Regions from separate parts of the Streptomyces sp. NPDC058880 genome, predicted to be linked through region 3. Evidence: riboswitches for the same ligand, from Rfam matches in the RefSeq annotation. Region 3 holds a riboswitch; each other region holds the start of a gene.
What was found. Region 3 has a riboswitch for thiamine pyrophosphate ahead of thiO (glycine oxidase ThiO). Riboswitches for the same ligand answer to the same signal wherever they lie in the genome.

Region 1: it holds a riboswitch for thiamine pyrophosphate, as region 3 does, so the genes downstream of both, ACFW2G_RS20455 (thiamine ABC transporter substrate binding subunit) here and thiO (glycine oxidase ThiO) in region 3, are expected to answer to the same signal.
Region 2: it holds a riboswitch for thiamine pyrophosphate, as region 3 does, so the genes downstream of both, thiC (phosphomethylpyrimidine synthase ThiC) here and thiO (glycine oxidase ThiO) in region 3, are expected to answer to the same signal.

What each region holds. Positions count from the first base shown of each region.
Region 1 covers NZ_JBHYMC010000035.1:61,512-66,341, forward strand. The annotation lists gene ACFW2G_RS20445 (ABC transporter ATP-binding protein) at 1-895, opposite strand, end outside; gene ACFW2G_RS20450 (ABC transporter permease) at 895-2,511, opposite strand; gene ACFW2G_RS20455 (thiamine ABC transporter substrate binding subunit) at 2,628-3,728, opposite strand; TPP riboswitch at 3,813-3,922, opposite strand; gene rlmN (23S rRNA (adenine(2503)-C(2))-methyltransferase RlmN) at 3,981-4,830, opposite strand, start outside.
Region 2 covers NZ_JBHYMC010000005.1:86,833-91,662, reverse strand. The annotation lists gene ACFW2G_RS04995 (helix-turn-helix domain-containing protein) at 1-521, shown strand, start outside; gene ACFW2G_RS04990 (SsgA family sporulation/cell division regulator) at 619-1,077, shown strand; gene ACFW2G_RS04985 (YibE/F family protein) at 1,189-2,568, opposite strand; TPP riboswitch at 2,642-2,786, shown strand; gene thiC (phosphomethylpyrimidine synthase ThiC) at 2,781-4,568, shown strand; gene ACFW2G_RS04975 (glycosyltransferase) at 4,637-4,830, opposite strand, start outside.
Region 3 covers NZ_JBHYMC010000026.1:49,924-54,753, reverse strand. The annotation lists gene thiE (thiamine phosphate synthase) at 1-370, opposite strand, end outside; gene ACFW2G_RS17385 (Rv2175c family DNA-binding protein) at 446-811, opposite strand; gene ACFW2G_RS17380 (NAD(P)/FAD-dependent oxidoreductase) at 908-2,128, opposite strand; TPP riboswitch at 2,210-2,321, shown strand; gene thiO (glycine oxidase ThiO) at 2,319-3,500, shown strand; gene thiS (sulfur carrier protein ThiS) at 3,497-3,697, shown strand; gene ACFW2G_RS17365 (thiazole synthase) at 3,703-4,497, shown strand; gene pknB (Stk1 family PASTA domain-containing Ser/Thr kinase) at 4,735-4,830, shown strand, end outside.

The DNA.
Region 1 (4,830 bases), on a different contig from region 3:
CGCGGAAGGTCCGGGACACCACCTCACAGCCCAGGCCCGCCTCCTCGCGGAGCACGACTCCCGCCGGGCGGACCAGCAGCCGCTGTTCCCCTTCGGGGGAGCCGGCCGGGACCGGGACCCGGCCCCACGCGGTCGCGGCGACCGCGCCCGTCACCGTCGCCGCGACCACGTTCTCGAAGCCCAGGAAGCGTGCCACGAACTCCGAGGCGGGCCGCTGCCACACCTCAAGTGGCGTTCCGGCCTGAGCGATCCGGCCATCCCGCATCACCACCACCCGGTCGGCCAGCGCGAAGGCCTCCCCCTGGTCGTGCGTGACGGCCAGGACCGTCGTGCCCAGGCGTGAGAACAGCCCTCGCAGCTCGACCACGAGCCGCTCCCGCAGCCCCCGGTCCAGCTGGCCGAGCGGTTCGTCGAGCATCAACAGCCGCGGCGAGGGCGCCAGGGCCCGGGCCAGCGCCACCCGCTGCTGCTCTCCCCCGGACAAGGAGGCCACGGCGCGGCCCTGTGCCCCGGGGAGCCCCACCAGTTCGAGCAGTTCGGCGACCCGGTCGGGGTACGTCCGGCGGCCCCCGGCACGGCCGCCGCCGCGCATCCGCAGGCCGAAGGAGACGTTCGCGCCGACATCGCGGTGCGGGAAGAGCTGGTGGTCCTGGAACATCAGGCCCACGCCGCGCCGGTGCACGGGTACGGCGGCCTGGTCGGCGCCGTCCAGCAGCACGCGTCCCCCGGACACCTGCTGGAGCCCGGCCACCACCCGCAGCAGTGTGGACTTCCCGCTGCCGCTCGGACCCAGCACGCACACGGTCTCGTGCTCGTCCACCGTCAGGTCCACGGAGTCGACGACCGCGCGCTCGCCGAAGCGGACCGACACCCCTTCCAGCTGAAGCAGGGTCATCAGAACTCTCCGGAGGTCTTGTCGGGACGCAGCCGCTCCAGCGCCAGCAGGGAGACCGCGCACACCAGCATCAGGATGGTGCTCAGGGCCATCGCCTGCCCGTAGTTCAGTTCGCCGGCCCGTCCCAGCAGCCGCGCCACGGCCACCGGCAGCGTCGGCCGGTCCGGCCGCGCGATGAAGACGGTCGCGCCGAACTCGCCCAGCGACACGGCGAAGGCGAACCCGGCCGCGATCAGCAGCGCCCGCCGCACCAGCGGCAGGTCCACCTCCCGCCAGGCGCGCAGCGGTGACGCGCCCAGCACGGCGGCGGCCTCCCGCAGCCGTCCGTCCACCGCGCGCAGTACCGGCAGCATGGTCCGTACGACGAAGGGCACGCCGACCAGGGCCTGGGCCAGCGGCACCAGGATCCACGAGGTCCGCAGATCCAGCGGCGGCTCGTCCAGGGTGATCAGGAAGCCGAAGCCGACCGTCACGGCGGACACCCCCAGCGGGAGCATCAGCATCGCGTCGAAGCCGCGTACGAAGCGGCCGCCGCGCCTGGTCAGGACCGCGGCCGCGAGTCCCCCGACGACCAGGGCGACCGCGGTGGCGGCGAGCGCGTACTGCAGGGAGTTCCAGATCGCCTCCAGCGGCGGTACCAGGAAGGTGCCGCCGCCGGCGCCGGCGTCCTGCAGGGCCCGGTAGAAGCCGAGGCCGTAGCCACCGGGGGTGTCGAAGGACCGCTCGACGAGCACGGCCAGCGGCGCCACGATCAGCAGCCCGATGGTGAGCAGGACCCCGCCCAGGAGGGTGTGCTGCGCCCCACCGTGCGGCCGGTGCGCGGTACGGCCCGGGTCGACCAGGCGCAGTGCGGTCTCGCGCCGACGCACCGTCCAGGCGTGCAGGGCGAGGATCGCGCCGATGGCGGCGAACTGCACCATCGTCAGCACGGCCGCCGTCGGCAGGTCCAGCAGCTGCGCGGTCTGCCGGTAGACCTCCACCTCCAGGGTGGAGTAGGCGGGTCCGCCCAGGATCAGCACGACGCCGAAGGAGCTGAAGGTGAAGAGGAACACCATCAGGGAGGCCGCGGCCACGGCCGGGGCGAGCGCGGGCAGCGTCACCCGCCGCCAGGCGGCGAACCGGCCGGCGCCCAGCACCCGGGCGGCCTCCTCCTGGCGCGGATCGAGCTGGGCCCACAGGCCGCCGACGGTACGGACGACGACGGCGTAGTTGAAGAAGACGTGGGCGAGCAGGATCGCCCAGACGGTGGTGTCGAGCCGGACGCCCGCCAGCTCCTCCAGCATGCCGCCGCGCCCGAGCAGAGCGAGGAAGGCGGTGCCCACGACCACGGTCGGGAGCACGAACGGCACGGTCACCACCGCCCGCAGCAGCTGTTTGCCGGGGAACTCAAGGCGTGCGAAGGCGTACGCGCCGGGGAGCGCGATCAGCAAGGTGAGCGCGGTGGAGGCGAACGCCTGCCAGGTGGTGAACCAGAGCACGCCGGCGATGTCGGGCCGGGACAGGACCTCGCCGATCCGGCCGAACTGCCATCCGGTGTCGGTCTTGAGGCCGCGGCCGACGATCGCCGCGACGGGGTAGGCGAAGAACAGCCCGAAGAAGGCGAGGGGGGCGGCCATCAGGGCGAGGCGGACGGCGGTGGCCCGCCCGCTCCCGCCCCGCCCGGGTGCCCGCCCCGGTCCGGGGACCGGGGCGGCGTCGTCGGCCGACGCCGCTCCCGGCTCCTTCGTGGCGGCTACTTCACGACCAGTGCGGTCCATGCCTTGACCCACTGCTCACGGTTCTTGGCGATGGTCTCCGGTGCCACGTTCTCCGGCTTGTCGACCACCACGCCGTGCTTGGTGAACAGCTCCGGCAGCGCGGCGTCCTTGGTCACGGGGTTCACGAACATCTGGAGCGGCATGTCCTCCTGGAACTTCTTGCTGATCAGGAAGTCCACGAGGGCCTTGCCACCCTCCTCGTTCTTCGCGCCCTTGAGCAGGCCCGCGAACTCGGTCTGGCGGAAGCAGGTGCCGGTGGCGACGCCTGTGGGGGCCTCGGCCGGCTGCGGCTCGCCGTACAGCACCTCGACCGGCGGGCTGGAGGCGTAGGAGACGACCAGGGGGCGGTCGCCCTTGGCCTTCTTACCGCCCGCGGATCCGGAGAAGCGCTCGTTGTAGGCCTGCTCCCAGCCGTCGACGACCTCGACGCCGTTGGCCTTCAGCTTGCTCCAGTAGTCCTGCCAGCCCTCCTCGCCGTACTTGCCGACGGAGGCGAGCATGAATCCGAGGCCGGGAGAGGACGTCGCGGCGTTTTCGACCACCAGCAGGTTCTTGTACTCGGGCTTGGTCAGGTCGTCGAGCGTCTGCGGCGGGGCGATCTTCTTGTCGGCGAAGTAGGCCTTGTCGTAGTTGACGCAGATGTCGCCGGTGTCGACCGGGGTGACCCGGTGCTCGCTGTCGAGCACGTACTCGGGCTTCACGTCGGCCAGGCCCTTGGCCTCGTACGGGGTGAAGATGCCGTTGTCGAGGGCACGCGAGAGCAGGGTGTTGTCGACGCCGAAGAAGACGTCGCCGCGGGGGGAGCCCTTGGTGAGGATCTCCTGGTTCAGGGCGGCGCCGGCGTCACCGGACTTCAGCACCTTGACGGTGTAACCGCTCTGCTGCTCGAACTCCTTGAGGACCGACTCGGTCACGTTGAAGGAGTCGTGGGAGACGAGCGTGACGGTCTTGGACTTCGGGGCGTCGCTGGTGCCCGCGGCCTTGTCCTTGGCGTCGCCGCCGCCGCAGGCGCTGAGCGTGGTGACGCCCAGCGCGGCCGCGAGCGCAGCGCCCGCGATCTTCCTGGTGGTGCTCACTGGTGATTCCTCCTGGGATGACCAGGAGAAGACGCGGCCCTGCCCGGCGCTCTGTGGGAGCGGACGCCGGGCAGGGCGCAACAGCTTGAGTGGTGACCGAACTTCCTACCCCGAATGACCGGGGCGAGGTTCAGAGGGTCTGCGGATGACGGATACCGCACTCTCAGCGCTGTGGCGCTCCCCTGTCGGAATATGCAATTGGTTCGGCCACAGGGTACCTCGTGGCCGAATGGGACCGGTCAGAAGCGGACGTCAGCGCTCCGAAGCGGCCAGCTGGCCGCACGCGCCGTCGATCTCCTGGCCCCGGGTGTCCCGTACGGTCACGGGCACGCCGTGGCGGGCGATGGCCTCCACGAAAGCCTTCTCGTCCTCGGGCCGCGAGGCGGTCCACTTGGATCCGGGGGTCGGGTTCAGCGGGATCAGGTTGACGTGCACGCGCTTGCCCTTGAGCAGCCGTCCCAGGAGGTCACCGCGCCAGGCCTGGTCGTTGATGTCGCGGATCAGGGCGTACTCGATCGAGATCCGGCGGCTGGACTTCTCGGCGTACTCCCAGGCCGCGTCGAGGACCTCGCGGACCTTCCAGCGGGTGTTCACCGGGACCAGGGTGTCGCGCAGCTCGTCGTCCGGCGCGTGCAGCGAGACCGCGAGGCGGCACTTGAAGCCCTCGTCGGCGAACCGCAGCATGGCCGGGACCAGGCCGACCGTGGAGACCGTGATGCCGCGCTGGGACAGACCGAGGCCGTCGGGCTCCGGGTCCGTGAGCCGGCGGATGGCGCCGACGACGCGGTTGTAGTTGGCCAGGGGCTCGCCCATGCCCATGAAGACGATGTTCGACAGCCGGGCGGGGCCGCCGGGCACCTCGCCGTCGCGCAGGGCGCGCATGCCGTCGACGATCTGGTGCACGATCTCGGCGGTGGAGAGGTTGCGGTCCAGACCAGCCTGGCCGGTGGCACAGAAGGGACAGTTCATGCCGCAGCCGGCCTGCGAGGAGATGCACATGGTGACCCGGTCGGGATAGCGCATCAGCACGGACTCGACGAGTGTGCCGTCGTGCAGCTTCCACAGGGTCTTGCGGGTGGTGTCGTCGTCGCAGCTGATGTGC
Region 2 (4,830 bases), on a different contig from region 3:
AGCAGAAACGTCGCACCATGATCCTCGACTCGCTCGCTCACTTCCGCGACGCGGTGGGGGCGCCCGTCTACTTCGCGGTCTACCGCGAGGGTGAAATCGAGGTGGTGGGGGTCTCGGACACCCCGGGCCGTCCGGCGTGCGAGGAGTGGGCCGACTTCCGCGCCACCGGATTCGCGCACGCCATCGGGCAGTGCCTGCTCGGCCAGCTCGACGAGAGTGCGCGCAGGGACTATTACGACCGCCATCCGGTAGAGGCCATCACTCCTTATACCGTGCGCGATCTGCATGCCTTGGAGAACCGGATCGGGGCCCTCGGGCGAATGCAGCCTGTAATCGAGCGTCAAGAATATGCCCTGGGCACAGTCTGTGCCGCGATCCCCATCACGGCCGGCGATACGGCCGCGACGATGGCCATTTCCTTGCCCCTGCACCAGGAAGATCGATTGCTGTATGTAGTCGATCGACTACGGAGTGAAGTAGGCGCGCTGTTGAGCACCCTCTCGTTCTCTATCAGTATCTGAAAACTCACTCCTTGTGATCTGCTCGCGCTTCCACCACTCTTGTCAAGAGGGTCCTGGGGGGTCATTCCTGGCCACTTCCACTACAGCGGGGTAGGCAATGCGCGAGTCGGTACAGGCAGAGGTCATGATGAGTTTCCTCGTTTCCGAGGAGCTCTCGTTCCGGATCCCGGTGGAACTCCGGTACGACGCCCGTGATCCCTACGCAGTCCGCCTGACCTTCCACCTTCCCGGAGACGCGCCCGTGACCTGGGCGTTCGGCCGGGAGCTGCTCCTCGACGGCATCAACAAGCCGTGTGGTGACGGCGATGTGCATATCGCCCCCACCTGCCCCGAGGAGCTGTCCGACGTCCACATCCGGCTTCAGGTCGGCGGCGACCGTGCCCTGTTCCGGGCCAGCGCGGCACCGCTCGTCGCGTTCCTCGACCGCACCGACCGGCTCGTGCCGCTCGGACAGGAACGGAACACGGGCGACTTCGAGGAACACCTGGACGAGGCACTCGGCAGAATCCTGGCCGAGTCGCGGCAGAACGAGCAGAACGAGCAGAACGCGGGCTGAACCGCAGTCCGGGTCCGCTCGCTCCCGCGCGCCGATGAGTGGTCCTTGCCCGCTCACCCTTCGGGCCGAAGCGCGGTCCCGGCCCGCTCATCCCTCGGGCCGAACCACCGTTCAGCGCTTGCGCCGCCGGCCCCGGCCGCCGCGTGCCGGCCCCGAGCCCGGTGCGGCGTCCGGGGATTCCGGCCGGTCGGCTGACACGACCAGCGCCGCGAGTGCCGTCGTCACGGGCACCGAGGCCACGAGACCGATCGAGCCGACGAGGGTCCGTACGATCTCCACCGCGACCAGTTCGCTGTTCGCCACCGCTCCCATGCTGCTGTTGGCGATCGAGAACAGCAGGAGCAAGGGGAGCGCGGCGCCCGCGTAGGCCAGTACCAGGGTGTTGACCACCGACGCGATGTGGTCGCGGCCGATCCGGATGGCGGCCCGATACAGGGCCCGGGGGCCCATCGACGGGTCGGCCTGGTGCAGTTCCCAGACCGCCGAGGTCTGGGTGACCGTCACGTCGTCGAGGACGCCCAGCGATCCGATGATGATCCCGGCGAGCAGCAGACCGCTCATGTCGATGTCCGGGTACAGACCGTGGATCAGACCGGTGTTGTCGTCGGTGTTCCCGCTGAGGAACGCCCAGTCGATGAACACCGAACCCAGCAGGCCGATCAGCAGCAACGACACGAGCGTCCCCAGGACCGCCACGGAGGTGCGTGCGGTCAGGCCGTGGCACATGTAGAGCGCGATCAGCATGATGGCGCTCGCCCCGACCACCGCGACCACCAGCGGGTTCGATCCCTGGAGGATGGCGGGGAGGATGAAGAGCGTCAGCACGCCGAAGCTGACGACGAGTGCGATCAGCGCGAAGAGCCCGCGCATCCGGCCGACGAGGACGACCGAGAGCGCGAAGATGCCGGCCAGTGCCGCCAGCGGAAGCTTGCGGTTCACGTCGATCACCGAGTACTGGAGGTCGCGCGGCGCGTCGGGGGCGTACGCGACCACCACCTCCTGGCCATCCGCGAGCTGCCGTGGTGCGCCCGGCTGGACGATCTCCACGAAGGTGCGTCCCCGGTCCGGGCCGCTCCCGACCTCGACGGTGGCCTTCTTGCACTCTCCGGTCTGCGCGGCCCGGGCCTCGCGCCCCGTCGGGGTCGACACCTCGCCGGTCGGCGGCACCTGCCCGGCGTTCACGGACGCGCAGTCGACGCGTTCCAGTGAGACGACCTTGGCCTGCTGGGTCTGCCGGTCGAAGCCCACCCCGGTCCGCTCGTGGTCCGGGGCGCCGCCCGGCCAGAGGACCGCCAGACCGGCGAACACGGCGACGGCAAAGGGGATCAGCACCGCCGCGATGACCTTGCGCAGGTGCTTCGAGACGGGGGCGGCCGGTCCGTGACCGTGGCTGTGGGAATGGCCGGAGGAGTGCCCGTGTCCGGCGTGCGCGTGGCCGGAGTGGCTGCCGGTCTCGGTGGGCTCGGTGGGGGGCTGCGGCGAGGACGTCACCAGCAGATCATCGCAAGAGATGAGGGGGGCCCACTGTTCAGCACGCCATGGATGACGCTAGCGTGGGGGCTACTTTGCACAACGCGGGAGCTCGGAGCACCGGGCTGAGAGGGCGCTGATCACCGTACGCGGGCACGGATGCGTAGGGGAAGAGGCTGCGTCGACCGCCGAACCTGTTACCGGGTAATGCCGGCGTAGGGAGATCAGGTCTCATGACCATTCAGGACGCACGCACGCCTGCCGTCAGCCAGGACGCCGACGGCTCGACCGAGCGCAAGCCGGGCTGGCACAAGGGCTACGTGGCGGGCTCCCGCCCCGACATCCGGGTGCCGGTCCGCCAGGTCCACCTCACCAACGGCAAGGACGTGACGCTCTACGACACGTCCGGTCCGTACACCGACCCGCAGATCGAGACCGATGTGCGACGGGGCCTCGCGCCGCTGCGCGAGAACTGGATCATCGGCCGCGGCGACACCGAGGAGTACGCCGGACGCCCGGTCCGCCCCGAAGACGACGGCATCAAGCACACCTCGCCGCGCGGCGGCCTCAAGAACCTCGACGCGGTCTTCCCGGGCCGCCCCCGCCAGCCCCGCCGGGGCCGCGACGGGGCCGCCGTCACGCAGCTCGCGTACGCCCGCCGGGGCGAGGTCACCCCGGAGATGGAGTACGTCGCGATCCGCGAGAACGTCTCCGCCGAGGTCGTCCGTGAGGAGATCGCGGCAGGTCGCGCGGTGCTCCCCGCGAACGTGAACCACCCGGAGATCGAGCCGATGATCATCGGCAAGAAGTTCCTGGTGAAGGTCAACGCCAACATCGGCAACTCCGCCGTCACCTCCTCGATCGAGGAGGAGGTGGAGAAGATGACCTGGGCGACCCGCTGGGGCGCCGACACGGTCATGGACCTCTCGACGGGCCGCAACATCCACACCACCCGCGAGTGGGTCCTGCGCAACTCCCCCGTGCCGATCGGCACCGTGCCGCTCTACCAGGCACTCGAGAAGGTCGACGGCCGTGCCGAGGAGCTGACCTGGGAGATCTATAAGGACACGGTCATCGAGCAGGCCGAGCAGGGCGTCGACTACATGACGGTCCACGCCGGCGTGCTGCTCCCGTACGTGCCGCTGACCGCCCGCCGCAAGACCGGCATCGTCTCGCGCGGCGGCTCGATCATGGCCGCATGGTGCCTCGCGCACCACAAGGAGAACTTCCTCTACACGAACTTCGAGGAGCTCTGCGAGATCCTGGCGACGTACGACGTCACGTACTCGCTGGGTGACGGCCTGCGCCCGGGGTCCATCGCGGACGCCAACGACGCGGCGCAGTTCGCGGAGCTCAAGACGCTGGGCGAGCTCAACACCATCGCCAAGCGCCACAACGTGCAGACGATGATCGAGGGTCCGGGCCATGTCCCGATGCACAAGATCAAGGAGAACATCGACCTCCAGCAGGAGATCTGCGAGGAGGCGCCCTTCTACACGCTCGGCCCGCTCACCACGGACGTGGCGCCCGCGTACGACCACATCACCTCGGGCATCGGCGCCGCGATGATCGCCTGGTGGGGTACGGCGATGCTCTGCTACGTCACGCCCAAGGAGCACCTGGGCCTGCCCAACCGGGACGACGTCAAGACCGGCGTGATCACGTACAAGATCTCGGCGCACGCCGCCGACCTCGCCAAGGGACACCCGGGTGCCCAGGAGTGGGACGACGCCCTGTCCGACGCGCGGTTCGAGTTCCGCTGGGAGGACCAGTTCAACCTGGCCCTGGACCCGGACACGGCGCGTGAGTTCCACGACGAGACCCTTCCCGCCGAACCGGCCAAGACCGCGCACTTCTGCTCCATGTGCGGTCCGAAGTTCTGCTCGATGAAGATCTCGCAGGACATCCGCCGCGAGCACGGCGGGGACCTGAAGGCGGAGGAGATCCAGGCCGGCATGGCGGAGAAGTCCGCCGAGTTCGCGGCCTCGGGCAACCGCGTCTACCTCCCGCTGGCCGACTGAGACCGGCCGTCAGGTACCGGATGCGGCGCGGACCCGCGACCCATGGGGGGAGTCGCGGGTCCGCGCCGTCAGGCCGCCGCCCGGTACTCCGGACCCAGCTTGGCCAGGGCGAACGCGCGGTTCTCGAGCACCCGTTCCCGCTGGCTCTCCGGGAGCCCGTCCTCCCGCAGGAGGCGTTCGCAGCACTCCAGCGACTCCTCGTACGCGCCGACCCAGTAGGCGGCGACCGCGAGCTCGTCGAGTGCACGCCACTCGTACCAGT
Region 3 (4,830 bases):
CGCCCGGTTCGGCGGCGGCCGCCGCGACCTCGTCCTCCGCGTGGCAGGAGCGGCCGATGAGCACCTGCCCGCCGAGGATGGCGCGGGCCGCGGGGACGGGGATGTCGCCCTGCCCGAGGTGCAGGACGTCGGAGCCGATGGCATGGGCCACGTCGGCACGGTCGTTCACGGCGAGGAGCTTGCCGTGGCGGCGCGCCGCCTCGGCGAACACCTGGAGGTGGTCGAGCTCCTCGCCCGCCTCCATGCCCTTGTCGCGGAGCTGGACGATGTCCACGCCCCCGGCCAGGACGGCGTCGAGGAACTCGGGGAGGTCACCCTGGCGCTTGCGGGCGTCCGTGCACAGGTAGAGCCGGGCGTCGGACAGCTGCATGGGTGTACCCCCCGTGATGGAGGCGGTGTACGGGCACCTGGCCCGTACACCGCGGTGGAGCTACTGCGGATCGGTTCAGAGGGCGAGCGCCTGAGCGCGGCGCTTCACCTCCGTGCCGCGATTCTCGCTCAGCGCCTGGGCGGGCGTGCCGGGCAGGGTCGGGTCGGCAGTGAAGAGCCATTCCAGCATCTCCTCGTCGGAGAAGCCGTCGTCGCGCAGGACGGTCAGCAGGCCGACCAGGCCCTTGACCACCTTGTCTCCGTCGATGAAGGGGGCTGGAACCTGCAGGGCCCGGTTCTCGCCCCGGCGGACGGCGATGAGCTGCCCTTCCTTGACCATCTGGCGGACCCGCGTCACCTCGACGTGGAGCATCTCCGCGATGTCGGGGAGGTACAGCCAGTCGGGGACGAGGGAATCGATCTTTGCGTCAATCTCGGTCACAGGCCAAGCCTGCCACCTCCCACCGACAGCCGGTACCCGGGCGGACCGTCCGTGGCACGCCGCGGCCCGGCGCGCCCGTACCGCCCGTGCCACCGGCTAGAGGGTGGCCGATTTCAGCGGGGTCCCCGGGTCCGCGACCCCGGCCGGGTCCACGGCGGCGCCCGTCTCGATCAGCTTGCGGCCCTGGGCCAGGTCCCGGGGGCGGCCGACCGCGAGGACCGCGGCCAGGGCGCCGTCGCGCAGCCAGCACACCGACCAGGTCTCCCCGGCCGGGTCGCCGCGCCACACCGGGGCCCCGGCCCCGCCGTGGTGGCCCGCGTACTGCACGAAGCGCCCGAACTGCTCGGACCAGAAGTACGGAACCGGGTCGTAGACCGCGGTGGGCTCCCCGGCCAGGATGTTGGCCGCGACCGCCCGCGGCCCCTGGAGCGCGTTGTCCCAGTGGTGCACGAGCAGCCGCGCCCCGTAGCGACCGGACGGGAAGGAGGCGCAGTCGCCGACCGCGTACACCCCCGGCAGGGAGGTCAGCAGGTGTGCGTCGGCGGTGACCGAGCCGTCGGCGCCGCGCTCCACGCCGGACCCGGACAGCCAATCGGTGGCGGGCCGCGCGCCGATGCCCACGACGACCGCGTCGGCGGGCAGGGTGCGCCCGTCCGCCAGGAGGACGCGCCCCTCCTCGACGCCGGCCACCTTCGCTCCGGTGATCAGCTCGGCGCCGGCCTCGCCGTACCAGCGCGCCATCGGTTCGGCCACCTCGGCGGGCAGGGCGCCCGCCAGCACCCGGTCCGCCGCCTCCACGACCGTCACCGCGCAGCCGGCCTCCCGGGCCGCGGTGGCGAACTCCGCCCCGATCCAGCCCGCGCCGACCACCACGACCCGGGACGCGGCGGCCAGCACCGGGCGCAGCCGCGCCGCGTCGTCCAGCGTGCGCAGCAGGTGGACGCCCGGGACGCCCTCGGCGCCGGGCAGGGTCAGCGGCTGCGCGCCGACCGCCAGGACGAGGGTCCCGTACGGGACCGGTCCCGCCTCGGTGTCCAGTTCGCGGTCCGCGGCCCGCAGGCCGGTGACCTCCGTGCCGAGCCGGAGGTCGATGCCCAGGCCTTCGAAGTCCACGTCGAACGCGGAGTCCTCGGCCTTGCCGAGCAGCACCGCCTTGGACAGCGGGGGCCGATCGTAGGGCTGGTGGGGCTCGGCTCCCAGCAGGGTCACGGGGCCCGCGAAGCCCTGCTCGCGCAGGGCGACAGCGGTCTGCACCCCGGCCATTCCGGCGCCGACGATCACGACGCCGCGCTGATTGTGTTCCGTCTGCTCGCTCACGCCGCCACCCTAATCATCTGACGCTCCGTCAGGAACAGGTGCCGCCTTACCCGCCGTCCTCCGCCGGGATAGTCTGGCCACCGTACCTATCGCGGGAGTCCGGCGCACCGGGCTGAGAGGGAGGCTGGCCGGCCTCCGACCGTACGAACCTGATCCGGGTCATGCCGGCGAAGGGAGGGGCTGGACGCCCATGCACTCATCTCGAACGGGATCCGACCGCGGATCGGACGTCCTCGTCGTCGGCGGCGGGATCATCGGCCTGGTCACCGCCTGGCGGGCCGCGGAGCGCGGACTGAGCACCGTACTGGCCGACCCGGCACCCGGCGGCGGCGCCGCCCGGGTCGCGGCCGGCATGCTCGCCCCCGTCACCGAACTCCACTACGGCGAGGAGTCCCTCCTCGGCCTCGGCCTCGCCTCCGCCGAACGCTATCCGCGGTTCGCCTCCGAGCTCGCGGAAGCGAGCGGCGGCATGGACATCGGCTACCGCGCCTGCGGCACCCTCGCGGTCGCCCTCGACGCCGACGACCGCCTCCACCTGCGCGAACTGCACGCCCTCCAGCGACGCTGCGGCCTGGAGTCCGCCTGGCTCACCGGCCGCGAGTGCCGCCGTCTGGAGCCCATGCTCGCCCCGGGGGTTCGCGGCGGCCTGCGCGTCGACGGCGACCACCAGGTCGATCCGCGGCGGCTCGCGGCCGCCCTGCTGGCCGCCTGCGAAGGCGCCGGGGTGACCGTCCACCGGGCGGCGGCCGAGCAACTGCTCACCACCGCGGACCGGGCGACCGGCGTGCTCCTCGACGACGGCACGGAGCTGCGGGCCGACCAGGTGGTCCTGGCCGCGGGCTCGCTCAGCGGCAGGCTGGCGGGGGTGCCCGCCGAGGTGCTGCCGCCCGTGCGGCCCGTCAAGGGCCAGGTGCTGCGGCTCTCCGTACCGCCCGTGTACGCGCCGTTCCTCTCCCGCACCGTACGGGCGGTCGTGCGCGGCAGCCACGTCTACCTCGTGCCCCGCGAGAACGGCGAACTCGTCATCGGCGCCACCAGCGAGGAGCTCGGCTGGGACACCACCGTCACCGCGGGCGGGGTCTACGAACTCCTGCGCGACGCCCACGAGCTGGTACCCGGCATCACCGAACTCCCGCTGACCGAGACCCGTGCCGGACTGCGCCCCGGATCACCCGACAACGCCCCGCTGCTGGGCCCCACCGACCTGCCCGGCCTACACCTGGCCACCGGGCACTACCGCAACGGGGTGCTGCTGACCCCGCTCACCGGCGAGGTGATGGCCGAGCTGCTGGTCAGCGGCGAACTGCCCGGGATCGCACGCCCCTTCACCCCCCGCCGCTTCTCCGCCGCACGTCAGGAGTCGTACGCATGACCATCTCCGTCAACGGCGAGCCGCGCGAGGTCGCGGCCGGCACCACGCTCGACACCGTCGTCGCGACCCTGACCGCGGCTCCCTCCGGGGTGGCGGCCGCACTCAACGAGACCGTGGTCCCGCGCGGACAGTGGCCGGCCACCCGCGTGGGCGACGGCGACCGCGTGGAGATCCTCACCGCGGTCCAGGGAGGCTGACCGGCATGGCCGACGACCTGTTCGCACTGGGCGACCGGACCTTCTCCTCCCGCCTCATCATGGGCACGGGCGGCGCCCCCAGCCTGGACGTGCTGGAGCGCGCCCTGGCCGCGTCCGGCACCGAACTCACCACCGTGGCCATGCGCCGCCTGGACCCGACGGTGCAGGGTTCCGTCCTCTCCGTCCTGGCCGGCCTCGGCATCTCGGTCCTGCCCAACACCGCCGGCTGCTTCACCGCGGGCGAGGCCGTCCTCACGGCCCGCCTCGCGCGGGAGGCCCTGGGCACCGACTGGATCAAGCTCGAAGTGGTCGCCGACGAGCGGACCCTCCTGCCCGACGGCGTCGAGCTGCTGGACGCCGCCGAGATCCTGGTGGACGAGGGCTTCACCGTCCTGCCGTACACGAACGACGATCCCGTGCTGGCGCGCAGGCTGGAGGACGTGGGCTGCGCGGCGATCATGCCGCTCGGCGCTCCCATCGGCTCCGGCATGGGCATCCGCAACCCGCACAACTTCGAACTCATCACGGAGCGGGCGGGCGTACCGGTGATCCTGGACGCGGGCGCGGGTACCGCCTCCGACGCCGCCCTGGCGATGGAACTGGGCTGCGCGGCGGTGATGCTGGCCTCCGCCGTGACCCGGGCGCAGGAACCGGTCCTGATGGCATCCGCCATGCGGGACGCCGTCTCGGCCGGCCGCCTGGCCTTCCGGGCGGGCCGCATCCCCCAGCGCCGCTTCGCCGAAGCCTCCTCCCCCAGGGAGGGCCGCGCGGCGCTGGACCCGGAGCGGCCCGCGTTCTGAGGACGCAACGGGGCGGCCTGGGGGGGGCGGGGCGGGAGGCGTCCGGTGCGGGTGCGGCGGTGGCCGGGCGGCCGTCGGGCGGTCGCCGGGGACGTGCCCCGGGAGTCGCGCCGGCCCCCGCGCCGCTCCGGTTCACGCCGGCCGGGAATCCCGCCCCGCCCCCTGCTCACGTCACAGCTGCGCTGCAACGAGACCCGCCCCCGCCGGGACACCGGCGCCGGCTCGTAGAATCGGCGGGTGGATACGACCCTGGAAGACCCTCTCGTCGGGCGCGTGCTCGACGGCCGCTACCGCATCGACGCCCGCATCGCGGCCGGCGGCATGGCCACGGTC